3 regions of the Mesorhizobium sp. M0243 genome follow, and region 2 is predicted to be linked to each of the others. Evidence: riboswitches for the same ligand, from Rfam matches in the RefSeq annotation. Region 2 holds a riboswitch; each other region holds the start of a gene.
The links. Region 2 has a riboswitch for thiamine pyrophosphate ahead of thiB (thiamine ABC transporter substrate binding subunit). Riboswitches for the same ligand answer to the same signal wherever they lie in the genome.

Region 1: linked by a shared signal. The riboswitch ahead of NKJ11_RS10160 (YkoF family thiamine/hydroxymethylpyrimidine-binding protein) and the one ahead of thiB (thiamine ABC transporter substrate binding subunit) in region 2 are both predicted to bind thiamine pyrophosphate.
Region 3: linked by a shared signal. The riboswitch ahead of thiC (phosphomethylpyrimidine synthase ThiC) and the one ahead of thiB (thiamine ABC transporter substrate binding subunit) in region 2 are both predicted to bind thiamine pyrophosphate.

What each region holds. Positions count from the first base shown of each region.
Region 1 is NZ_JAMYSF010000006.1:121,231-129,300, forward strand. Features, by position in the region: gene NKJ11_RS10145 (ABC transporter substrate-binding protein) at 1-607, opposite strand, end outside; gene NKJ11_RS10150 (ABC transporter ATP-binding protein) at 600-1,367, opposite strand; gene NKJ11_RS10155 (ABC transporter permease) at 1,364-2,116, opposite strand; gene NKJ11_RS10160 (YkoF family thiamine/hydroxymethylpyrimidine-binding protein) at 2,220-2,828, opposite strand; TPP riboswitch at 2,819-2,932, opposite strand; gene NKJ11_RS10165 (RodZ family helix-turn-helix domain-containing protein) at 3,128-3,448, shown strand; gene NKJ11_RS10170 (formyltransferase family protein) at 3,493-4,524, opposite strand; gene NKJ11_RS10175 (hypothetical protein) at 4,655-4,888, opposite strand; gene msrA (peptide-methionine (S)-S-oxide reductase MsrA) at 4,914-5,432, opposite strand; gene NKJ11_RS10185 (glycosyltransferase family 39 protein) at 5,565-7,109, opposite strand; gene NKJ11_RS10190 (hypothetical protein) at 7,409-8,070, shown strand, end outside.
Region 2 is NZ_JAMYSF010000036.1:10,761-18,830, forward strand. Features, by position in the region: gene NKJ11_RS30155 (ABC-F family ATP-binding cassette domain-containing protein) at 1-1,674, opposite strand, end outside; gene NKJ11_RS30160 (thiamine diphosphokinase) at 1,676-2,335, opposite strand; TPP riboswitch at 2,423-2,537, shown strand; gene thiB (thiamine ABC transporter substrate binding subunit) at 2,581-3,579, shown strand; gene thiP (thiamine/thiamine pyrophosphate ABC transporter permease) at 3,823-5,442, shown strand; gene thiQ (thiamine ABC transporter ATP-binding protein) at 5,435-6,226, shown strand; gene NKJ11_RS30180 (M48 family metalloprotease) at 6,483-7,952, shown strand; gene NKJ11_RS30185 (RNA polymerase factor sigma-32) at 7,977-8,070, opposite strand, start outside.
Region 3 is NZ_JAMYSF010000014.1:35,883-43,952, forward strand. Features, by position in the region: gene NKJ11_RS19015 (SDR family NAD(P)-dependent oxidoreductase) at 1-307, shown strand, start outside; gene NKJ11_RS19020 (GntR family transcriptional regulator) at 319-987, opposite strand; gene hemA (5-aminolevulinate synthase) at 1,838-3,049, shown strand; gene NKJ11_RS19030 (ATP-grasp domain-containing protein) at 3,620-4,924, shown strand; TPP riboswitch at 5,148-5,264, shown strand; gene thiC (phosphomethylpyrimidine synthase ThiC) at 5,368-7,203, shown strand; gene thiO (glycine oxidase ThiO) at 7,200-8,070, shown strand, end outside.

The DNA.
Region 1 (8,070 bases), on a different contig from region 2:
GTTTGACGCCCTTGAGCTCGGCTTCGACACCCTCCCAGGTCGAGACTTCGAGCGTGAAATCGACCGAACCATTGGCCAGCGCCTCATAGGCTGAGGTGCCGAGCGTCACCGTCTCGAAATTGCCCTTGCCGCCATCATGGCGGATGATGGTCGATATCAGGGCGTTTTCCCAGGCGCTGCCGAAGCCGCCATAGGTCAGGCCGTCAAGGTTTCTCGGGCTTACTATCTCGCTGCGGGCCGCATTGAAGACCACGCGGCCGGTTTCCGATTGCACCACCGCATAGACGCCCTTCAGGTCCGCTCCGGCGGTTCTCTGGGTGAACAGGCTGATGGTGCCGTTGATGCCGAAATCGGCGACGCGATTTGCAACCAGCGTGCCCGCACCGGTATCGCTGTAAGGCAGGATGTCGACCTCGAGCCCGGCCTCGCGATAGAAGCCCTTGTCGCGGGCGACGAACAGTCCGATGTGGTTGGTGTTGACCGTCCAGTCGAGGGCAACGGTGACCTTTTGTGCCGATTGTGCTTGGGCTCGCCCCGATCCGGCAATGAGCGGAAGGCCTGTGGCAAGGGTCAGCAACAAGGCCTGCCGGCGCGTCAAGTCAGTCATGATCGTGTCCTTTGGATGGGGTGGCGTTGACGATGATGTCGAGAATCTCGGCCTCGAGCGTACTTGCCTGGCGCGCGGCATCGCCGCCAAGGCTGCGCGGGCGCGGCAGCGGCACCTTAATTTCACGCACGATGCGGGCCGGGCGCGCCGACAGCACATAGATGCGGTCGGACAGGAACACGGCTTCGCGCACGTCATGGGTGATCAGGAGCGCCGTCCAGCGATGATGCCGCCACATCTGTTCCAGCCAGCGCTGCATGGCCGTGCGGGTCAGCGCGTCGAGCGCGCCGAACGGCTCGTCGAGCAAAAGCATGTCGCGTTGCTGCACCACCGTGCGCAGCAAGGCCGCGCGCTGGCGCATACCGCCGGACAGTTGCGCTGGAAAATGCCGCTCGAAGCCGGCAAGCCCGAATTCGGCAAACAACGGCGCAACGCGCACCCGCGCCGCCTGTCTCCTCATGCCTTGGACTTCGAGCCCGAGCGTCGCGTTGTCGAGGATGCGCCGCCACGGCATCAGCGCGTCACGCTGCGGCATGAAGGCGAAATGCCTGCCGTGGTCGTCGAGCGGCGCGCCGTCGAACAACATCTCGCCCTCGCCATGCTCGGCGCCGGTCAGAAGCTGAAAGAGCGTCGATTTGCCGGCGCCCGAGGGTCCAAGGATCGAGACGAATTCACCAGCGCCGACGCTAAGCGAAATATCGGCCAGCACGTCGAGCCCACCGAACGCCTTGCGCACATACCGCAGTTCCAGCCGGCTCATCGCCAGGCTCCCTTCCCGGCGGTTTCCTTGCCGGCCCGCTCCCAGGGCATCGCAAGGCGCTGCAGCAGTACAGTCAACCCGAACAGGACAAGGGTCAGGGCAGCGCTCACTCCGACGGCGGCAAGAACCAGGTCAGGGCGGAAATTGTTCTTGGCGTTGAGCATATAGATGCCCAGCCCCTTCGCGGCACCGGCATATTCGGCGAAGATCGCGCCGACCACGGCATAGGTGATGGAGATCCTCAACCCAGCAAAGAAATAGGGCAGCGCCGAAGGCAGCCGCGCCAGCACGAAGATGCGCCAGCGCCCTGCCCCCATGGCGCGGAGCATTTGCCCGATCTCGGCCTCGGTCGACTCATAACCCTCGACCAATGCAACCAGCATCGGAAAGAAGGTAACCAGCGCCACCAGCATGATCTTGGGCGCCAGCCCGAAGCCGAACCACAGCACCACCAGCGGCGCGATCGCCACCAGCGGCAAGGTCTGGCTGACGATTAAGACGGGAAACAGCGCACGCCGCAGCGGCTGGAAGAAGTCGACCAGCATCGACAGCACGAAGGCGGCGCTGAGCGAACAGGCAAAGCCGAGCAGCGTGGCGCCGATGGTCGGAATGGCGTTGTCGGCCAGCGCCTGGCGATTGAGCAGCGCTTGCTCGAAAACGCGCGACGGCGCCGGCAGTATCGTCGGCCTGATGCCGGAATAGGTGGCATAAAGCTCCCACGCCACTAGGAGCAAACCGACCGAGATCATGGCCGGCATTGCCTTGACAAGAAGACCCGCGATCGGGCGCGAAGCGACTGATGATGTGGCCACGGGAGACAACCTTTGACGGCAGCGCGAAAGCGCGGCTGGCTCAGACAGCCGACGGGCTGTTGGCCGAGACCGTGACGTCGAGGGTTACGTGGCCGGCGCCTGGTCCGAAGCGGCAGAAGGCCTCGTCCAGCGCCGAAAAGATCGCACCGGCATCACCGCGCAGTTTCGTGCAGAAATGCTTGGAACGCTCATAGACGCCGGACTGCTTGAGAAAATCGATGCAGCCGTAGATCTCGTCCATGTGGTCGTCGGTGCCCATCACATAGAGCGAGAACTGCGCCGCCGCCGGCTGGCCGGTGGCAGCAGCATTGCGCACCGCCGCGATGGCCGCATCCTTGCGCGGGCCGAGTGGCCCGACAGGCCCGCCAAGTGCATCGGAGCGGCAGATCGGATCATCCGGCTCGCCAGGGCACCCGCGCGAGATGGTGGCCGACAACACGCAATGTTTGCCGCTACGTGCCGCCGCCACGAAGAGGTCGCGCATGGCGGGAAACAGCACTTCGGGCGGCCCGACCAGCAAGGTCGAGATGTCGTCGGTCTCGATCCTGAGCTTGTCGCGCCAGGGATCGAGCGCACCGAGCGCGCCAAGAATGACACCGACGAATTCGTCGGTCATGGGGTATAGGGAAATCTGTGCGCCTGAAAACATCGCCCGCCTCGCTCCGCTGGTATTACCCAGATCAGCTTCTAGGGTCTGTGGGCTTGCCGCCCCCGTCTCAGCCCCGACCGTACGGAGCACCCCTGTGGATGTGCGCCTTAAAGCATCATTCGAGTTCAAGGGAAAGCCGTTTTTTCAGAGCACTGCGCCAAAAGCATTGCGCCAGTCACGGTGTACCTGAGCGGAATTTTGTCGGGAACCTTCGCCGCCGCGACCGGTTGTCCCCACAGTCGCAACGCGATCACTTTCGTAGAAAATAAGCGACGACTTCACAGAAATGGAGACAAACCATGTTCATGAAAATCCTCGCAGCTTCGGTTCTCACCATTGGTCTGGCCACGTCAGCCATGGCGCAAAGCGCCGGCAGCAACAACGCAAATGGAAGCGGCAGCGGCAAGTCGGTGACGGTTGAGCCGAACACGCCGGCTTCCCCGAATACGATCGAGCCGGACACTGTCGACCCGGGCACGACCAACAGCACGACTGGCACGGTAGGGGACATGAATTCGAACGCGGATCAGAATTGCCCGACCAACCCGCAAGGCGCGCAGCCGGACGCCGATGGTAACGCGACGGCGCCAACGGTAAACGATAATCATTGTGGCAAGTAACCACGTCGCAAACGGATGAAGCCGCTGGGCATCGCCCAGCGACTTCATCCGTTTTTCTGGTCCGCAGCACTCGCTTTGCCGAACAGCCGGATTTCTGGAGCGGGCCTCCCGGCGGGCGGGCGCGAAAATAGGTGTTTCGAATTGAGCAGCCGTTTGAGCACTCTACCGTAGGTAAAATACAGGACCCGACCGTTGGCGAGATCGAATTCCACTGTTCCCCACCGCCTGACCGGAGCCTTTCCTGTGCAGGGCCCCAGCCTTCTGATCTGGAATCCCAGCCTGACTTTGCGCGTTCCGATTTCAAGATAGATGCCTGGCAGAAGGCCAAGCACATGCCATAGCCGTACAACATGCTCGACCGACATGGCCGGCGAGATTATCAGGTGGCTGGGCTGAAGCCGCGCCCAGACGAAATCGCCTTTCGGCTGCGGCATTCCTGACAACAGCCCCCGGCAGTAGGTCGGCACCGCCTCGCTCACCAGAATCCGCATAGCGGTTGCCGTGCTGTCGACCAGGGCTTCTCTCGATGTCCAGTCAGCTTCGGAAAACGGCACCTGCCCGAGAATGTCACCCTCGTCAAAACCGGCGGACATCTTGTGGAGCGTGACGCCGCCATGAGCCGCATGCCGGCCGTCCACGGCCAAGCGCTGGATCGGGTGGGGCCCTCGATAGTCGGGGAGCAGCGCCGGGTGGAGGTTGACCCCGCCTTTGGAAAAATGGCCAAGAACCTCTTGAGGGATCAAGACAGGCAAAGTGTAGCAGACCAGCACATCGGCGCGGACGTCAGACAATTGCCGACCAAGCGCATTCCAATCGTAAGGGCGGCCAAATTCGATCAACTTGACAGGCGTGTTACCGATAAACCGCCTGAGCAGCAGCTTGCGTTGAAGCCTTCGCCGGAAATTGCCAATGCTGAAACCGGTGGGACGACGCCGGAACCCGGGCACGATGATCGCGCCAATTGCATTTCCAGCCTCTAGCCAGCCGGCGAGCAGAGGCCCCGTATAGTTAGAGATATCGAGGACAAAAACGGCTGTGATCGGCTCCGAGTGATCGGTCGATTCGATCGGCCTCATCTTCGGCGGCTCAAACGGGCCGACAGGTCAGGGCGAGCTTGTCAGGTCGGCTGAGTGGAAGGCGATGCCAAGGCAGTGACAACCGAAAGACGCTCGCGTTTTACAAACACTGGCTTTTCGTAAACTTTTTTCACGGCCCGTCTCCCGAAATCAACTCTTCCTGCGCAGTTGGACCGCGATACGGCAGGCTGTCAACCGCCTGACCGTGTTTGCCTACCGCATCCGCATTCGCCGTTGACGAAGGTGTTCGAAGGGCGCTTTCGCACATTGGTGAAAGCTCGATGGCTTCACCGACGCGACAAGCCGCGCTGACCGAAAGGGGTTTGGATGCGATGATCTGCTCGACGACACCGTCGAGCAGCAATGCAGGGCAAATCGCAGTTGCAAATCTACGAAACCGCCGTCTCGCGAACCGGCAGCTTCCAGCCTGGCCTGACGAAGTGGCAGGTGTATCCGTCGGGATATTTCCCCAGATAGTCCTGATGCTCGGGCTCGGCTTCCCAGAATGGACCAACGGGTGCGACTTCGGTGACGACCTTGCCCGGCCACAGGCCCGAGGCATCGACATCGGCGATGGTGTCCTCGGCGACGCGCTTCTGTTCGTCGCTGGTGTAATAGATCGCCGAGCGATAACTCGTCCCGACATCGTTGCCCTGGCGGTTGCGCGTCGTCGGATCGTGGATCTGGAAAAAGCGTTCCAGCAGCGTGCGATAGCTTATGATGGCCGGATCGAAATTGATCTCGATCGCTTCGGCGTGGCTGCCATGGTTGCGATAGGTGGCGTTGGGCACGTCGCCGCCGCTGTAGCCGACGCGGGTGGAGATGACGCCTGGATAGCGCCGTATCAAATCCTGCATGCCCCAGAAACAGCCGCCGGCAAGGACTGCACGTTCGGTCGAAGTCGCCATGTCACGTCTCCTCAAAAGCAATTCCAGGAAAAGTGTGTAGCGGTTTTCCGTCCGGAATTGCGTAAAAGCAAGTGGTCTCGCCATAAATGGGCATTGTCACCTGCTTCGTCCAGCGGACGCGGTGGATCTACTTCAGTTGCTCGTTTGGGCGAGCCTGTCGATCAAACCCGGTAGCTTCATGCCAGGCGGAATGGCGGCAAAGCTGATCGCCACCGGTGGTGCCCTGAGCGACCAGTCGAAAAGAACGGTCTTGACGGGGATGTTGCCCAGCCACGCCAGCAGCCGAGGTGGCACGCCGCTCCCGGGCCAGACCAGGAGCATGCCGTGATCGCGCAGCCGCTGGCTGGTGATCCAGGGGGCGAGCCGCATGTCGAGGTCGGTGAAGATCGACGGCTTGTCATAGGCGTTGAGGCCCGCCAGCAACGCGATGCGGGTATCGCCGCCGACGATGTCGAGCCGACCGGGCACCGCCGCGTGCCAGACCGCCTCGGCTTCGTCCGAAATCTGCCGCGCTGGCCAGCAGACGGCATCCATGCGCCCGCGCAAATTGCAACTCGTCCAGCGGATGCCCGCATAGGCAGCGGACATGCCGAGGATGCAGGCGAACGCGCAGATCGCCAGCCGTCGCAGTTCGACGGCGCCGAGCCGATGACCCAGCAAGGCGAGCGCCACAACGCCGACCAGATTGTACATCGGCGCGCCCCACGCCTCGCCGGCGCCGGTGAACAGCGAAGCCACCATGACAAGCACCGCCGGACCAAGCCCCATCCACACGAGATAGGCCAGCGCGCCGCGCTCGATGGGCTGTACCGGCGCGGGCGAACGCCGCAACAGCCCCGATATCGACAGCACCAGCAATAAGCCGCAGAGCCCCGCCATTTGGACACCGATATAGTAAAGGCGGGCGCGGTGGACCAACACCCATTCATCGCGGCCGGCGACATAGGTCAGCGGCAGGAAATCGATGCGGTAGAGCTGGACGGCCAGCGGCGCGGCGACGGCGAGGAAAACCGCGAGCCCAAGCCAGGGCCAGGGCGTGGCGAGTCGGTTGCGTGCCCGTGTGTCCGACAACAGCCAGATCGCCCCGAAGAGCAACAGCAACCCGGTGGAAAACTTGGCATAGAGCCCGACGCCCGACACCAGTCCGAGCGGCAGCCACCAGCCCGGCCCACCGCCACGGCCCGCACGCCACAGCAGCCAGCAGATTGCGGCCCAGAAGGGCATCTGCGCGTAATCATGATTGAACTGCGGTGTCGGCCAGCCGAAGAAATACAATGACGGCATCAAAAGCACGGCGGCCAGCGCGCGGGTTCTCCCGAGCATGTCGCGGGCCAGCAGGTAGACGAAGACGAAGGTCGCCGAGACGACAAGCTGGGCGAGCAGATATTGCGGCCAGCGGAACGATCCGGTCAGAAGATGGCTGATCTCGAGCATCCAGCCGGGGAGCTGCGGATGCTTGTAGGTCAAAAGCACCCATTCGCGGCCCCACATGAAGCTCTCGACGACATCGCCGGGCGGGGCGGCATCGACAAGCGCCGGAACCACGGTCCAGCACAGGATCTGCGTCAGGCATAAAAGCGCCAGGCCGGCTTCTGGATAGCGCATCAGACCCGGCCAGATCGACGACTGCCGCCAGTCGCCTGGAACAGAACTGCCGACCGGCAGCCAACCGTTCATGGGTTCGTCGATTCGCGTCATGCGGTGGATAAATCACACCGGACGGTTTTACGAACAGCCCAGAACTTGAAGCTTACGAAAATGTATACTTGGCCGACCATGGCAAAACCAAGATTGAGGCAGAGTTTCGCGCCACCATGCCGCCTCTCCCGTCATCACATGCCAGCAAGACAACAATGGAACACGCCATCCCGCAGCACCCTGAACATGCCGGGCATGGCGCCTTGGGCGTGATCGCGGCAGGTGTCGCCTACGCCCGACCGGCTCCCGTCCCCAAAAAAGCATCCAGGATTTGAAAAATGCGCCACCACCATGCCGTCATTCATTACCGTGCGCTCGATTTCTGGATGGCCCGTGCGGCCGTTCTCGTCATCATCTGCCTGCAGCTTCTGGTCATCAACAATCTCTCATTCGGGCCGCGCTGGGTGGCGCCCGCGCTGGAGGCGGCCCTGCTGCTGCCCTTGTCGGTGGCCACCGCCTGGACACAGGCCGCCACCCGAAAGGCGGTCGAGGACCACGAGTGGCATGCGATCGGCCAGTTTCGGGTCATGATCCGCAGAACAGCCCTGACCATGACCGCCATCATCAGCATCATGAATTGCGGTTCGCTGGTCCTGCTGGTGCGTGCCTTGCTGGAGGGCCATGCCGGCAACAGCGGTACGACGCTGCTGATCGACGCACTCAACATCTGGGTTACCAACGTCATCGTGTTTGCCTTGTGGTTCTGGAGCACCGACCGCGGCGGTCCGCCGACCTGCGGCCTCGTCAAGCTCGCACAGGCCGATTTCCTGTTCGCGCAGATGACGTTGAACGACCGTGAGCTTCGAGATTGGCTGCCCGGCTTCGTCGATTATTTCTTCCTCGCCTTCACCAATGCGACCGCATTTTCGCCCACCGATACCTTGCCACTCTCCCAGCGCGCCAAGCTGCTGATGATGGCCGAGGCCATGATCTCGCTGCT
Region 2 (8,070 bases):
GTTCTCCAGCCTTGAGATCGAAGCCGTCACAGCCTCGATTTTCTTGGGCAGCGATTCCAGCGCGAATTTCTGTTTGAACGACAGTTTCTTCGCCGGCCCCTTTGGCGCGGCCGCTTCACTTCTGGTCGTCACTGGCGCTTCGCCGTTTTCGGCCTTCGCACGCGCCTTGCGGTCGTCCAGCCTGGTGCCGCCGCGCTGCGCCAGCATGTCGGAGTAGCCGCCGGCATATTCGATCCAGCGGCCTTCACCATCCGGCGCGATCAGGCTGGTCACGGTGCGGTCGAGGAAATCGCGATCGTGGCTGACCAGGATGACGGTGCCGGCAAAGCCGGCGACCAGTTCCTGCAGCAGTTCCAGCGTCTCCATATCGAGATCGTTGGTCGGCTCGTCGAGCACCAGAAGGTTTGCCGGCCGCGCCAGCACCCGCGCCAGCAAGAGCCGTGCCCGTTCTCCGCCGGACAACTCGCGCACCGGCGTGCGTGCCTGCTCCGGCTTGAACAGGAAATCCTTCATGTAGGAGACGACGTGGCGCTGCTCGCCATTGATGACGAGGTTCTCGCCGCGCCCGTCGGTGAGATATTGCGCCAGCGTCTCCTGCGGGTCGACCGCCTCGCGCTTCTGGTCGAGCGTGGCGATCTCCAGATTGGTGCCGAGCCGCACCGAACCGGCGTCCGGCTTCATCTCGCCGGTCAGCATCTTCAAGAGCGTCGTCTTGCCGGCGCCGTTCGGCCCGACCAGGCCGACGCGATCGCCGCGCTGGATGCGGGTCGAAAACCCCTTGACCACGGTGAGATCGCCAAAGCTCTTCTCGATGTTCTTCGCCTCGATCACCAGCTTGCCGGACTCGGCGGCGTCGCTCGCCACCATGGTCGCCGACCCTTCGGCACCGCGATGGCCGCGAAAACGCTGGCGCATGGTCTGCAACTCGCCGAGCCGGCGCATGTTTCGCTTGCGCCGCGCCGTCACGCCGTAGCGCAGCCAATGCTCTTCGCGAACGATCTGGCGGCCGAGTTTATGCTGCTCGCGCTCTTCTTCCTCCAGGACCAGGTCGCGCCATTCCTCGAAATGGCCAAAGCCCTGGTCCAGCCTGCGGGTCTGGCCGCGATCGAGCCAGATGGTGGCGCGCGACACACGTTCGAGAAAGCGGCGGTCGTGCGAGATGACGATCAGTGCCGAGGAGGTGCGGATGAGTTCTTCTTCCAGCCATTCGATGACCGAGAGGTCGAGATGGTTGGTCGGCTCATCGAGCAGCAGGATGTCTGGCTCCGGCGCCATCACGCGGGCAAGGGCAGCACGCCTCGCCTCGCCGCCCGACAGATCATTCGGACGTTCCTCACCCGACAGTCCGAGATGCTCCATCAGATAGCTGGCTCGGTAGGGATCGTCGGCGGGGCCAAGCCCGGCCTCGACATAGGCGCGGACGGTGGCAAAGCCCTCCATGTCCGGCATCTGCGGCAAATAGCGGATAGTTGCCGAAGGCTGGCGGAACACCTCGCCGTCCTGCGGCTCGATCAGGCCAGCGGCGATCTTCAGCAGGGTCGACTTGCCCGACCCGTTGCGGCCGACCAGTGCAATCTTGTCGCCGGCCGAAGCCGTCAAGGCGGCGCCGTCGAGCAGCGGCGTGCCGCCGAAGGTCAGTTTTATCCCGTCGAGGTTGAGAAGAGGCGGGGCCATGTCAGCTTTCAGGTAAGGGATAGGGATGAGCGAGCAGCATCGCGCGGCCATGGCCGAGCGCGATTTCGAGGCGGCCCCCGGTCTTGTCGGACTTGACCTCGTTGGAGATGGTCAGCGACGAACCGAACGCCACCTTGACGTGGTTCAGCGGCCATTTGGCGCCGGTGACGGTCAGGCCGGCGAGCTCGGAAAAGCCGAGCACCGAAAACAGCGTGCCATCGGCATAGTCGAAGCCGGCCGTTCCGCGCAGCAGCGGGATGCCTTCCTGGGCGCCGCTGGTCAGGAGCACATCAGTCCCGGCCTCGGCCAGCCGCAGGGCAAGCGCCAGATGCAGGAAAGCGTGGTCGGCGCGCTTGCCGCCGAAAGCACCTGCGAGCACCAGGCGGGTCGCGCCGCGCTCGAGTGCGGCGGCAATGGCCAGTTCGCCATCGGTCTGGTCCTTTTCCGCCGGGAAGGTCCGGCGCGGCACGGAAGCGAGATCGTCAGGCAGCTCGGCTGGCACGGAATCGAAATCGCCCACCCACAGTTCGGGCACGAGACCCAGCAGCCGCGCATGCCCGATGCCGGCGTCGGCGGCGATGACGCGGGAGCCTTCGGCCTGGCGGTCGAGCCGTGGCGTGCGGATGAGATCGCCGCCAAGCAGGATGGTGAATGTGCTCATATCGTGTGGCCCTTACCAGCCCGGCACGGGAAACGGAAGGCGGCAAACTCCCACTTGCATGGGGGATCGGCCCGGCCTATGTGTCGAAACGCTCTAACGGGGTGCCGGACGCGATCTTCGCGGACCGGCTGAGAGGCAGTCTCGCCAACCCGCTGAACCTGATCCGGTTTGTACCGGCGGAGGGATTAGACGTTTCGGACAGTCCGACGCCTCAATTCCTTTCAATTCGAACGAAGGAGGCGCCGATGCGCACGTTTTTATACGCTCTTGTTTCAGCAACGGTCGTGGCCTTGTCCGGACCGGCCTTGGCCAAGGACAAGCTCACCGTCTACACCTATGATAGCTTCACCGCCGACTGGGGTCCGGGTCCCGTGGTGAAGAAGGAGTTCGAGGCCGAATGCGGCTGCGATGTCGAGTTCGTCTCGGTCGCCGACGGCGTCGCGCTGCTCAACCGCGTCAGATTGGAAGGCGCATCGACCAAGGCCGATATCGTGCTTGGCCTCGACACCAATCTCACCGCCGATGCCAAGGCGTCAGGCTTGTTCGCGCCGCATGGCGGCGTAACTGATGTCAACGTGCCGGGTGGCTGGAGCGACGATACTTTTGTCCCCTTTGACTACGGATATTTCGCCGTCGTCTACGACACCGAGAAGCTGAAGATCCCGCCGAAAAGCCTGAAAGAGCTGGTCGAGGGCAGTGCCGATGACAAGATCGTCATCCAGGATCCGCGCACCTCCACGCCGGGCCTCGGTCTGCTTCTGTGGGTCAAGTCAGTCTATGGCGACAAGGCGCCCGAGGCCTGGGCCAAGCTCAAGGCGAAAGTGCTGACCGTGACGCCGGGCTGGAGCGAGGCCTATGGGCTGTTCACCAAGGGCGAGGCGCCGATGGTGCTGTCCTACACGACGTCGCCGGCCTACCACATGGTCGCCGAGAAGACAGAGCGCTATCAGGCAGCGTCGTTCGAGGAGGGCGAGTATTTGCAGATAGAAGTCGCGGGTATCACCACGGCGGGGGCCAAGAACCCGCTGGCGGCCAAGTTCATCGCCTTCATGACCGGGCCGAAATTCCAGGATGCCATCCCCGAGACCAACTGGATGTTCCCGGCCGGCAAGACCGACAAGCCGCTCAATCCGGCCTTCGACAAACTGGTCAAGCCGACCAAGACCTTGCTGTTCAGCCCGCAAGAGGTCGCTGCCAACCGCAAGGCTTGGGTCGATGAATGGCTGGCGGTGATGAGCAAGTAGGCTTGCGAGTTCTTTTGATGTTCGCGCCACTCCACCCCCCTCTGGCCTGCCGGCAATCTCCCCCTCAAGGGGGGAGATTGGCAGCGTCGTTGCTGGTTATAGTCCGGCAACGTTGGAGACTAGCGGAAGCATGGGTGACGGCCGATCTCCTCCCTGGAGGGGGAGATGTCCGGCAGGACAGAGGGGGGCGCCAAGGAACGCAATCCTTTGTATTTGCCGCGATGGAAAGAATGGTGGTCCAGCGTGCAACGCGCGTCTGACCCCCGCATCACCGCTGGCACCCTCGCGCTCGCTGCAATCGCGCTGCTGATCGGCGGCGCGTTTGCTGGCCTGCTTTTCGAGGGCGCCCATGATTTCTCGGGCGCCTGGGCAACCTTCGATCCCTATCTGCTTCGCGTCATTCGCTTCACGCTCTGGCAAGCGGCGCTCTCGACGCTGCTTTCGGTCATCCCGGCGCTGTTCGTGGCGCGCGCTCTGTCGCGGCACCCACGTTTCTTCGCTCGCGCCTTCATCCTGCAGATCTTCGCCGTGCCGTTGGCGCTGCCGGCTATTGTCGCAGCACTCGGCATCCTGGCGCTTTATGGCCGTGCCGGCTATTTCGCCGGCGTGCTTGCCGTGATCGGCGGGGGAAGCTGGCCGGGCATCTATGGCCTGTCCGGCATCCTCGTCGCCCATGTCTTCTTCAACCTGCCGCTGGCGACGCGGCTGTTCCTCGAGGCGCTGCAGACCATACCGGCCGACCAATGGCGGTTGGCGAGCCAGCTCGGCATGGCGGCGCGGCCGGCGTTCCGGCTGATCGAATGGCCAACGCTGCGCGCCGCACTGCCCGGCGTCGCCGGGCTGGTGTTCATGCTCTGCATCACATCCTTCACCATCGTGCTGACGCTCGGCGGCGGGCCGGCCGCGACGACGCTTGAGGTCGGCATCTACCAGGCGCTGCGCTTCGATTTCGATCCCGCGCGGGCCGTTACACTGACGCTGTTGCAGATCGCCTTGACCTTTATCGTTGTGCTGGCCCTGACGCGCCTAGGCGCCAATGTGGTCGGCGACACCAATTTGCCGGTCGCGCAACGCCGCTATCTCTCGGTCAATCGGAGCGAGACCTGGTTGAACGCGCTAGTCATCATCCTGGCGCTGCTGTTCGTCGTTGGGCCGATGGCGGCAACCGTGGTGGCCGGGTTGGGTGCGGACCTCGGCCGTTTGGCCAGCGAGGCCACCGTCCGGCAGGCAACGCTGACCAGCGCAGCGCTCGCCTTCCTGTCGGCGCTGCTTTCGGTGATGCTGTCGCTGGTGCTGACCATGGCGCGGCGGGCACTGGCGCTGAACCGCCGTGCCGGCGCAAAGACACTGCTCGAACGCGCCACCGATACAGGCGCCGGTTTTGTCCTTGTCGTGCCGCCGATCGTCGTCGGCGCTGGCTGGTTCCTGTTGCTGCGCCATGTCGGCGATGCCTTCGCCATCGCCCCGGTCATGGTCGTCACCGTCAATGCGGTGATGGCGATGCCGTTCGCCCTACGCGCCGTGCGTCCCGCCTATGATGCGGCGAGCGAGCGTCACGAACGGCTCTGCGCACAGCTCGGCATTGCGGGCTGGAACCGGCTGATGCTGGTCGACTGGCCGTCGCTGCGGCGACCGCTCGCCACGGCCTTCGCTTTCGCCATGGCGCTGTCGCTCGGCGATCTCGGTGTCATTGCCCTGTTCGGCAGTGATTCCGTGCAGACATTGCCCTACCTTCTTCTGGCACGGATGGGCAGCTACCGCACCGAGGATGCCGCCGGCCTGGCACTGCTGCTCGGCTTCGTCTGTCTCGCGTTGATCGTGGCGGCGCACTGGCTGGGAAGGGAGAAGGTCCGCGATGCGTGAGAGGGCGGCCAACAGGCTCGAAAAGGGCGCGCCGGTGCGGCTAGACAATGTGTCGTTCAGTTATGGCAGCTATGGCGATGCGCCACTTGTCTTCGACGTCGAGTTCGCCACGGCGAAGATCACCGCCATCATGGGTCCGAGCGGTTCGGGCAAGTCGACGCTGCTCAATCTGGTCGCCGGCTTCGAGACCCCACAATCGGGCCGCGTGCTGATCGGCGGGGCCGATGTCAGCGCCGAGCCGGCCTCGGCGCGGCCGGTGTCGATGGTGTTCCAGGAGAACAATCTCTTCGCGCATCTTTCCGTCGAGCAGAATGTCGGGCTCGGCCGCTCGCCCTCCCTGGGACTGACCGAGGCGGACCGCGTCGCGGTCGCCGAGGCGCTTGCGCGCACCGGTCTCGCGGGCAAGGAGAAACGCCTGCCGCGCGAGCTCTCCGGGGGCGAACGCCAGCGCGTCGCACTGGCCCGCGTGCTGGTGCGCGACCGACCGGTGTTGCTGCTCGACGAGCCCTTCGCTTCGCTCGGACCCGCTTTGCGCGACGAGATGCTGGATCTGGTTGCTGCCGTTCATGCCGAACGCGCCATGACGGTGCTATTTGTCACCCACCAGCCCGAGGATGCACGCCGCATCGGCGAGCACATGGTGTTTGTCGACAATGGGTTGGTGGCCGCAACCGGCAAGGCTGATGATTTCTTTACCGGGGCTGGTCCGGAGGCGTTCCGGCGCTATATCGGCGCGGGTGCTGGATATTCCACATCACGCGATGTTGCCCGGAAGCGGACATAATTTACGGTCAAACCGGCTCCAGGCGATGTGGCGTTTGCTTGCCATGACCGGGGGAGTGTGGCTAGGTCGCCCTACCGGTCCGGCACAGGCCGTGATTTGCCTGCAGTATCCGCCGCCCGCCCTAAGGGACGGGCACGGATGCTGCAGCAGTTTGAGATGGCGCATGACACGTTCCGAAGATCGCCCCCGATTTTCGTGGTCATGCGCCGGGACCCGAAAGGAAGCCGTTCTGGCGATCGGCGCTAACACATTGGGAATGAAACCGCTGGCGCGTTTTCTCGCGCTGGCCGGTTTTGCCGTGGCGTTGGCAAGCTGCCAGATGTTCACGCCGCCGGAAGTTCAGGAATCCGGCTTCCAGCCTTCCGACAAGCCGATCACGGTGGACAATGTCGGCGCCAACAACAAGCTCGCCGAATTGGCCAAGGCGCAGCACCCGCGCATCCTGGCGACTTATGGCGGTGAATATTCCGACCCCAAGCTCGAACGCATGGTCGCCAAGGTGGTCGGTAGTTTGACGGTGGTGTCCGCCAACCCGACACAGACCTATCGCATCACCATTTTAAATTCGCCCAACGTCAACGCATTCGCGCTGCCGGGCGGCTATCTCTACATCACCCGCGGCCTCCTGGCGCTGGCCAATGATTCGGCCGAGCTTGCCGCCGTCATCGCGCATGAGATGGGCCACGTCACCGCCAATCACGGCCTGCAGCGCCAGCAACTGGAGGCCGAGGAAGGCCTGGCCACCAAGGTGGTTTCGGACGTGCTCGGCGACAGCCCGACAGCCAAGGCGGCGTTGATCCGTGGCAAGCTGAGGCTGGCGCAATTTTCGCGCAACCAGGAGCTGGAAGCCGACGCCATCGGCATCAAATCGATCGGCGAGGCCGGCTACGATCCTTTCGCCGCAGGCCGCTTCCTTCAATCGATGTCGGCCTATACCGATTTCCGCTCGATCAGCGGCGCCACCGATGCCAGCCTGGATTTCCTGGCCACGCACCCCAACACGCCGCAGCGCATCGATCTGGCGCAGCGCCATGCCCGCCAGTTCGGCGCGCCGGGCGTCGGCACGCGAGACCGCGATTCCTTCCTCGCCGGCATAGACGGCCTGCTCTATGGCGACACACCCGAGGAAGGCTATGTGCGCGGCGAAACCTTCCTGCACCCGGGCCTTGGCGTGTCGTTCACGGTGCCGGACGGCTTCATCATCGACAATTCGGCGGCAGCGGTGACGGCCACCGGCCCCGGCGACATAGCGATCCGTTTCGATGGCGTTTCCATCGACAAGAACCGGGCGCTGACGGACTATATCCGCAGCGGCTGGGTGGCTGGTCTCGTCGACAGCAGCGTCAAGCAGGAAACCATCAACGGCAATGAGGCGGCGACCGCGCATGCCGGCGCCGAAGGCTGGCAGTTCGACATTGCGGTGATCCGCGCCGGCGGCCAGGTCTACCGGCTGCTGACCGCGGCCCCTTCCGCCAGCACGTCGCTGGACACGATCGCCCGCTCGGTCAGCGGCTCGTTCCGGATTTTGAGCGCTGCCGAAAAGACGGCGCTGAAGCCGCTGCACATCCGCGTCGTCACCGTCCAGCCTGGGCAGACGATGGGTTCGCTTTCGGCGCAGATGGTCGGCGTCGACCGCAAGCTCGACCTGTTCCGCGTCCTCAATGCGCTGTCGCCCGGTGCCGCGGTTTCGGCCGGCGACAAGGTCAAGATCGTCACCGACAAGTAGGCGCCGCTGGACGCCTGCCGCCGTTCAGGCGGCAGTCGCGATGAACTCCGGATTCTGCTTCACCAATGCGACCTTGAGCTTTTCCATGGCGCGGGCCTCGATCTGGCGGACGCGTTCC
Region 3 (8,070 bases), on a different contig from region 2:
CGCGGTCATCGGGCTGACGCAGGCCCTCGCGCTGGAGTTCGGCGAGGAGATCCGCTTCAACGCTGTCTGCCCCGGCCAGATCGAAACACGCATGATGGGCAACATCATAAGCGATGCACTGCGCAAGAAGCAGCTCGAACTGCGGATCCCTGCCAACCGCTTCGGTGCCCCTGAAGAGATCGCTGATGTGGTCGCTTGGTTACTTTCGAATCAATCGAGCTATGTCAACGGCACGGTGGTGACTGTAGACGGCGGGGAAACAGCCGGCCTGCGCACACCGCGCGTCGCGCAGATCGATGGTGCTTAGGGCAATTCAGCTCAGCCGGAGCCGCGCTCGTCGAAATAGCGCAGAAAACCATGTGAGCCTCGCTGGATGTCGTTCTCGATCGCCTCGCGGGCCCTCTTCCTGTCGCCAGTCCTCAAGGCCTCGATGAGATGGTCATGTTCTTCCGCGCCGGTGTACCCGCGCGGAATTTCCCGATCGTAAACGTTAAGGATTGGACCCATCGAGGCCCACATGCTTTCGATCTGTCCGATCAGCATCGGCATACGCGACAGGCGGTAGACGCCGAAGTGGAAAGCGCGATTGGAGGATCGCGCTTCCTTGATATTACCGGCCTTATGGCTCTCTACAAATGAGGCGCGGAAGGTCTCAAGCTGTTCGAGATCGGCGGGGGCAAAATGGTCGGCAGCGTGTTCTGCCGCAAGCCCTTCAAGTGCCACGCGGATCAGCTTGATCTGAATGTAGCGGGCGCGGCTGAGGTCTGGCACCGCGGCGAACCTGCCGGAGCGCAACTCGAGCGCCTGCTCGCTGACGAGCCGCAGACAGGCTTCGCGCACCGGCGTAATGCTGGTTCCGAGCTGCCCGGCAAGATCCTGCATAAGGAGACGATCGCCCGGCGCGAAATTGCCGATGATCAAGCCATCCCGCACCTTGCTGTAAATCCGCGCGGACAGGCTGCCCATCTCCTCGGGCTGCATCTTCATAGGGCCCATGGGACTCCCCTCGCCTCTGCTGCAGCTCTATGGAAATGTCGATTTACGCGTTTCACTACGTTTATAAGTTATAATCGCTGCCTATATTTCGTTATGCAGCGGCAGACAAGTACGTGCACGTTAATTGTCTGCAGCAAACATGTCCGTTTTCATAATTATTTGTGAAATTTTGTTTCATATAAAAACAAGGAGACCCTTCTTTTCCGATTCTGACAATGGAATGTGACGACAGAAAAAGGCGCGATCTCATCTGCGTGGCATGAGTTGGTGTGCGAGAGATGATGACATCTGAAGGAGCCGGGAAGCTTACATGTCAATTTCCAGTCTGATGGGCAGAAATTTCCGATTCTGAGGCGACTCCGAACCGGCTGGACCGACGATGACGTCGGCACCGTCAAGATGATCCGGCAGGCCAGCAAGTCCAAACGCTGCGTATGGCGTTTGCAGAGCGTTTCGCCGCCGAAGGGCTTCAAGGACTGTTGCGCGACAAGACGCGGCGCTCGCGCATTGCGGCTCTCGGGCCCGAAAGCCCGCCGAGCGCAGCTCTGACAAGGCCGCGCCAGGAATCGAACGACGACTGGCCAGAATTATGAAATCCCTTGCGACACTATGCAATTTCAGACATTTCAGTAACAAACAGATTTAACATTCTCTTCACTTGCACTTTGGGGCGCGTTACCCGAATTAGCTGGAGCGGCCGAAACCCCCGCAAGATCAAGCGCGTAGTCGAAATCCAATCTTGCTGGTGCTTGTCGAGGGATGCGACGCGATGGGCCGGCGCAGGTGCGCTGTGAAGCAGCACTGAGCGCGCCGAAAAACGGCTTCCCAACAGGAGATTGATTTGGATTATGTGCAGTATTTCGCCGGAAGAATCGAGCAACTCAAAGGCCGTGGCGGGTATCGTGAATTTGCCGATCTGGAGCGTCAGTCTGGCAACTTCCCAAAGGCCTGGCTCAATAGGCCCGACGGGCGAAAAGAGATAACCATTTGGTGCACTAATGATTATCTCGGTATGGGGCAGCACCCCAAAGTGCTATCGGCAATGAAGCGCGCCATCGATGCCAACGGCGCAGGATCGGGAGGATCCCGCAACATTGGTGGCACCAACCATTATCACGTGTTGCTCGAGCGGGAGCTTGCAGGTTTCCACAATAAGGAAGCAGGATTGATTTTTGTTTCCGGCTTCAGCTCAAACGATTCATCATTGAGTACATTGGCATCTTTGATGCCGGACACAATTATTTTTTCTGACGAGCACAACCACGCTTCAATTATTAGTGGATGCCGCAACAGCCGGGCCGAAAAGCGCGTCTTCCGGCATAACGACGTTGCGCATTTGCGGGAGCTTCTGCGCAGCGTAAATCCTGCAAGACCCAAGATCATTGTTTTTGAATCGGTATATTCAATGGACGGTGACATTTCACCGATCAAAGATATCTGTGACATGGCGGACGAATTTGGCGCAATGACGTTTCTGGATGAAGTTCATGCATCGGGAATGTACGGTCCGAAAGGCGCCGGCATTGCCGCGGAACTTGGCATCATGGATCGTCCAACCATCATCGAAGGGACGCTAGGTAAGGCGTTCGGCTCGATGGGGGGTTATGTGACCGGACCTGCCTCCATTGTTGACAGCATACGAAGCTTCTCGATCGGTTTCATTTTCACCACGGCGCTTGCGCCAGCGCTGGCGGCTGGTGCGCTGGCAGCGCTGCGCCATCTTCGCGATTCAGATTCAGAACGAATTGATCTGCACCGGAAAACGAAACTTTTAATCGGATTGCTGAAAGAGGCGGGCATCCCCGTCATGCCGACCCGAAGCCACATCATTCCTGTGCTTATTGGTGATCCATTCCGTTGCAAGGAAGCGTCCCGCCAGCTTCTGGATCAGCATGGAATGTACGTTCAGCCAATTCTGGCGCCGAGTGTTCCGGTGGGAACCGAGCGGTTCAGGGTGACGGTTACGCCTGCCCATAGTACGACAGATATTCGGACGTTCGTCGATGCGCTCAGGCAGGTTCTGCTGCGGGACAATCTTGGCAAGGCTGCCTAATGTAAATGCTGGGAACGACAGGGCGCACAGCCTCAGACCTGATTATATCAGCCGGGCTCGCCGAGGTGGAAGCGGCGGTCCGCGATCCGGTTCTGACGCCCGATCGCATCTTCGAATGTCATCGGAAAGCAGTTCCGTAACCCGCAATGACAGCTTTCGCGATCTTAAATGATGTGACTCCATGATTGAATGGGGCCGTTTGACGACTCGCTGCTTACACATCGGGCCGGTTCCAGATTCAGGGCTCACCATGAGCCAGTATGACCAGAGCGCATGTTCTTGTGCTGCGAGTTTGATGTGGCTTGGCGTGCCCTACCCGAGGGGTAGGTCACGCCCAGGCCCACGGGATCACACACAAACCCCAGCTAACCTGGTTTGAACGGAGCAAGCCTCCGACGCCGCCCTAATCAACAACGCTGCAACAGATCCTTCAAATCAATTTACAAGATTTTTACAAGCGTCAGTCGTTGACAATGGTACGGCACCGCGAGTCTGAGGTCCGGCACGGCCATAAAAGTGACGCCGGTACCCTCGGACCGCCGCCAGCACGCAGCATCGGGATTAACAGCAATGGTAAGAAGAAGAGCGCTCATATTGGTCGAAGGCCATAGGGGTACTGGTCAGCTATACGTCCAAGCGGCTCAGTGTCTTGGTCTTCATCCAATTACTCTGACGGCTGATCCACCTCGGTACGACTATCTTTCGGCGGAAAACGTTGAGGCAATCCGTGTCGACACTGGCAATCTCGAAGCGTTGGTCCGCGAATGTTCGCGGCTGCGTGCTACCCACGACATTGCTGGCATTACTGGCTTTGCCGGGGACCATGAATCGATCTATGCGACAGTTGGCAAGCTTTGCCGGCATTTCGATCTACCGGGACCGAACCCTGAATCGATTGAACGAAGCTGCGACAAATTCAAGCAACGCCAACTCCTCGCGCAGGCCGGCGTTCCAATACCGGCCTATCGGTTGGCGACGAATGCGGCGGAGGTAGAAAGCTCGGCTGCAGAGATCGGCCTGCCCGTGATTCTTAAGCCGGCAGTAGGCAGCGGCAGCATCGGTGTCCGATTGTGCCGCAGCCTCGAAGACGTAGCCGAACATACGACTTATCTATTGGGCGGAAAGCACATATGGCGGTCTACACCGAAAATACTCGTCGAAGAATTCGCACAGGGCCCGTTCTATAGCATTAATGTTATGGGGAATGAGGTCGTTGCGATTTGCGCCAATGACTTTGGTCCCCTCCCCCATTTCGTCATACGTGAGGTGACGTATCCGGCCCTGCTAACCGATCAGGAGCGTGAGCGCATCGCCGATGTTTCGCTGAGCTGTTTGCGGGCTCTCGGCCTTGGCTGGGGGCCAACTAACGTTGAACTCCGGTGCACGAAACGCGGTCCAGTTGTCATTGAAGTCAATCCGCGTCTTAGTGGCGCGCCCGACCCTCAACTGGTCCAGCTAGCTTACGGTGTCGACCTCGTCGCCGAGCACATCAAGCTTGTCATTGGCGAGGAATGGGATCTGCGCAAAAAGCATTCGCATACTGCGGCCGCGCGATTCCTGCTTCCTGATCAAGATGGCACCCTGGACTGGATTGGTGGCGACACTCAGGCAGCTGCTTTATCAGGTGTGGCCGAGGTCAAATTGAATGTTGAACCCAAGACACCGATCGTCAGGAAGGGGGATTTCCGAGACTGGATTGGACATGTCATTGCCACTTCGCCCAGCCGTGCTGAAACCGAGGGCGCCCTTCAGCGAGCGGTCGACTTGATCGATTGGTCGATCACCCCTTTTCCGGCGACAATAAGAGGTGATCGAGAGCACGATGTTTGTGGGGCGTTCGGGCGGCCCACCAGTTCTGTTCCGATCAGGCATTGACGGCTTAAGATTCTTGAAACGCAGCAGTTCCGTCTACGTCAATGTCACATCAAGTTTGACGAGGCAAATGCAGCTTTGGCCACACCTGCCCTATCTGCCGCGGAACTTCTCCGCGACCCGTGGCGAGGCCGTCGGCCCAATTTGGGCCCAATTTGATTGCCGCCCACCGCCGCCGCAGGACGAACATGCGCTTGACAAGACAACGCCGGCCCGTTCAACTTGAGGCATTCACCAGGGGAGTCCCGGCAAGGGGCTGAGATACTGCTGGCTTTCGCGGCGCAGTGACCCGTTGAACCTGATCCAGTTCATACTGGCGTAGGGACGGTGCAAGCGCTTTGCGGGAGTTCACGCCCGAGGTCCTGTTTCGGCAGGTCGACAGAAGCGTCTTTTCATCCTTCCGGCACAGAACTGGGTCTCCAATGCATGAGCAAAGGAGCCTCAAGATGAATGCCCTCACCCCAGCCGTCTCAACGGGACCGCTGCCTGCTTCGCGTAAGATCCACAAGCCCGGTGCCATCCACCCGCAGATCCGGGTGCCGATGCGCGAAATCTCCGTCCATCCGACAGCCGGCGAACCGCCCGTCACCGTCTACGACCCGTCGGGCTCCTATACCGATCCGGCTGTCGAAACCAGCATCCAAAAAGGCCTGGCCCGGCTTCGCCACGAATGGATCTTGGCGCGCGGCGATGTCGAGGACTGTGACGGCCGCCACGTCCGGCCGGAGGACAACGGATTCGCGACGGGCGAACGCCTGACGCCAGAATTTCCCATCCGCCACCGACCGCTCAGAGCCAAAGCAGGCAAGGCGGTGACGCAGCTTGCCTATGCACGCGCCGGCATCATCACACCCGAAATGGAGTTCGTCGCCATCCGCGAGAACCTTGGTCGCGAGATCCTGCACGGCAAGCTTGAGCGCGACGGCGAGGCTTTCGGCGCGATGCTGCCCGATTTCGTCACGCCCGAATTCGTCCGCGACGAGGTGGCGCGCGGACGGGCGATCATTCCCGCCAACATCAACCATCCCGAAAGCGAGCCGATGATCATCGGCCGTAATTTCCTGGTGAAGATCAACGCCAATATCGGTAACTCCGCCGTCACATCGTCGATGGCTGAAGAGGTCGAAAAGATGGTGTGGGCGATCCGCTGGGGCGCCGATACGGTGATGGACCTGTCGACCGGCCGCAACATCCACAACATCCGCGACTGGATCGTGCGCAACGCGCCGGTACCGTTCGGCACGGTGCCGCTCTACCAGGCGCTCGAGAAGGTTGGCGGCATTGCCGAGGATCTGACCTGGGAGGTGTACCGCGACACGCTGATCGAACAGGCCGAGCAAGGCGTCGACTATTTCACCATCCACGCCGGCGTGCGGCTGCATTACATCCCGCTGACCGTTGACCGGGTCACGGGTATCGTCTCGCGCGGCGGCTCAATCATGGCAAAATGGTGCCTGCACCATCACCGGGAAAGCTTCCTCTACGAGCACTTCGCGGAGATCTGCGACATCGCCAGAGCCTATGACGTATCCTTCTCGCTCGGCGACGGCCTTCGTCCCGGCTCGATCGCCGATGCCAACGACGCGGCGCAATTTGCCGAGTTGGAAACGCTCGGCGAGCTGACGCAGATCGCCTGGGCGAAGGATTGCCAGGTAATGATCGAAGGCCCCGGCCACGTGCCGATGCACAAGATCAAGCAGAACATGGAAAAGCAGCTCGCCGTCTGCGGTGAGGCGCCGTTCTACACGCTTGGCCCGCTGACGACCGACATCGCGCCGGGCTATGACCACATCACCTCCGGCATCGGTGCCGCCATGATAGGCTGGTTCGGCACCGCAATGCTTTGCTACGTCACGCCGAAAGAGCATCTCGGCCTTCCCGACCGCAACGACGTCAAGATTGGCGTGATCACCTACAAGATCGCCGCCCATGCAGCCGATCTGGCGAAGGGCCATCCGGCGGCGAAAACCAGGGATGATGCCCTTTCGCGCGCGCGCTTCGAGTTCCGCTGGGAGGACCAGTTCAACCTGTCGCTCGATCCCGAAACGGCGCGGTCTTTCCACGACCAGACCTTGCCCAAGGAGGCGCACAAAGTGGCGCATTTCTGCTCGATGTGCGGACCGAAATTCTGCTCGATGCGAATTTCCCACGATATCCGTGCCGAAGCCCAGAAGGAGGGCATGGCGGCGATGGCGGCGAAATACCGCGAGGGCGGCGATCTCTACCTGCCGGCGGACGAGACCGGCGCGCCGCTCATAGCTCAGCCACGTGAGCCATCATGAAGGTCTTGGTCAAAGGGGCCGGCGTTGCCGGCCTCACCGTCGCCTTCGAGTTCGCCGCACGCGGCGCGGTGGTTACCGTTGCCGAGACAAGGACTGCCCTTAGCGGCAATGCGTCGTGGTTCGCCGGTGGCATGTTGGCACCGTGGTGCGAGCGTGAAAGCGCCGAGCAGCCGGTGCTGGATCTCGGACGCGACGCCGCCGACTGGTGGGACGCCGCAACGCCCGGCTTGGTAGCACGACGGGGAACGCTGGTCTTGGCCGCGCCGCGCGATGCGCGCGAGCTCGACCGGTTCGCCAGCCGCACGACGGGCTATCGGCGCGTCGAGGAAGATGAAATTGCCTTGCTGGAGCCCGACTTAGCCGGCCGCTTCCGCCGCGGATTGCTCTTCCCCGACGAGGCTCACCTCGACCCACGCCCGGCGATGGCGGCACTTCATGACAAGCTTGCGACCATGGGTGTCAAATTCCACTTCGGCTGCGACGCCCGGTCTGTTTCGGGTTTCGCCCGTCAGATAGACTGTATGGGAATGGCAGCGGCCGATGACAGGCTGCGCGGTGTTCGCGGCGAAATGCTGATTCTTCGCACGCCTGATGTCTCGCTGTCGCGGCCGGTCCGTTTGCTGCATCCGCGCTTTCCGCTTTATGCCGTGCCGCGCACCGATCACCGTTTCATGGTTGGTGCGACGATGATTGAAAGCCAGTCCGCCGGACCAATCACGGCGCGCTCCATGATGGAGCTTCTGGGTACCGCCTATGCCCTCCACCCGGCCTTTGGCGAGGCCGAGATCGTTGAAACCGGTGTCGGCGTCCGCCCAGCCTTTCCCGACAATTTGCCGCGCGTCGAAACGAAGGGGGAAATCATCGCGA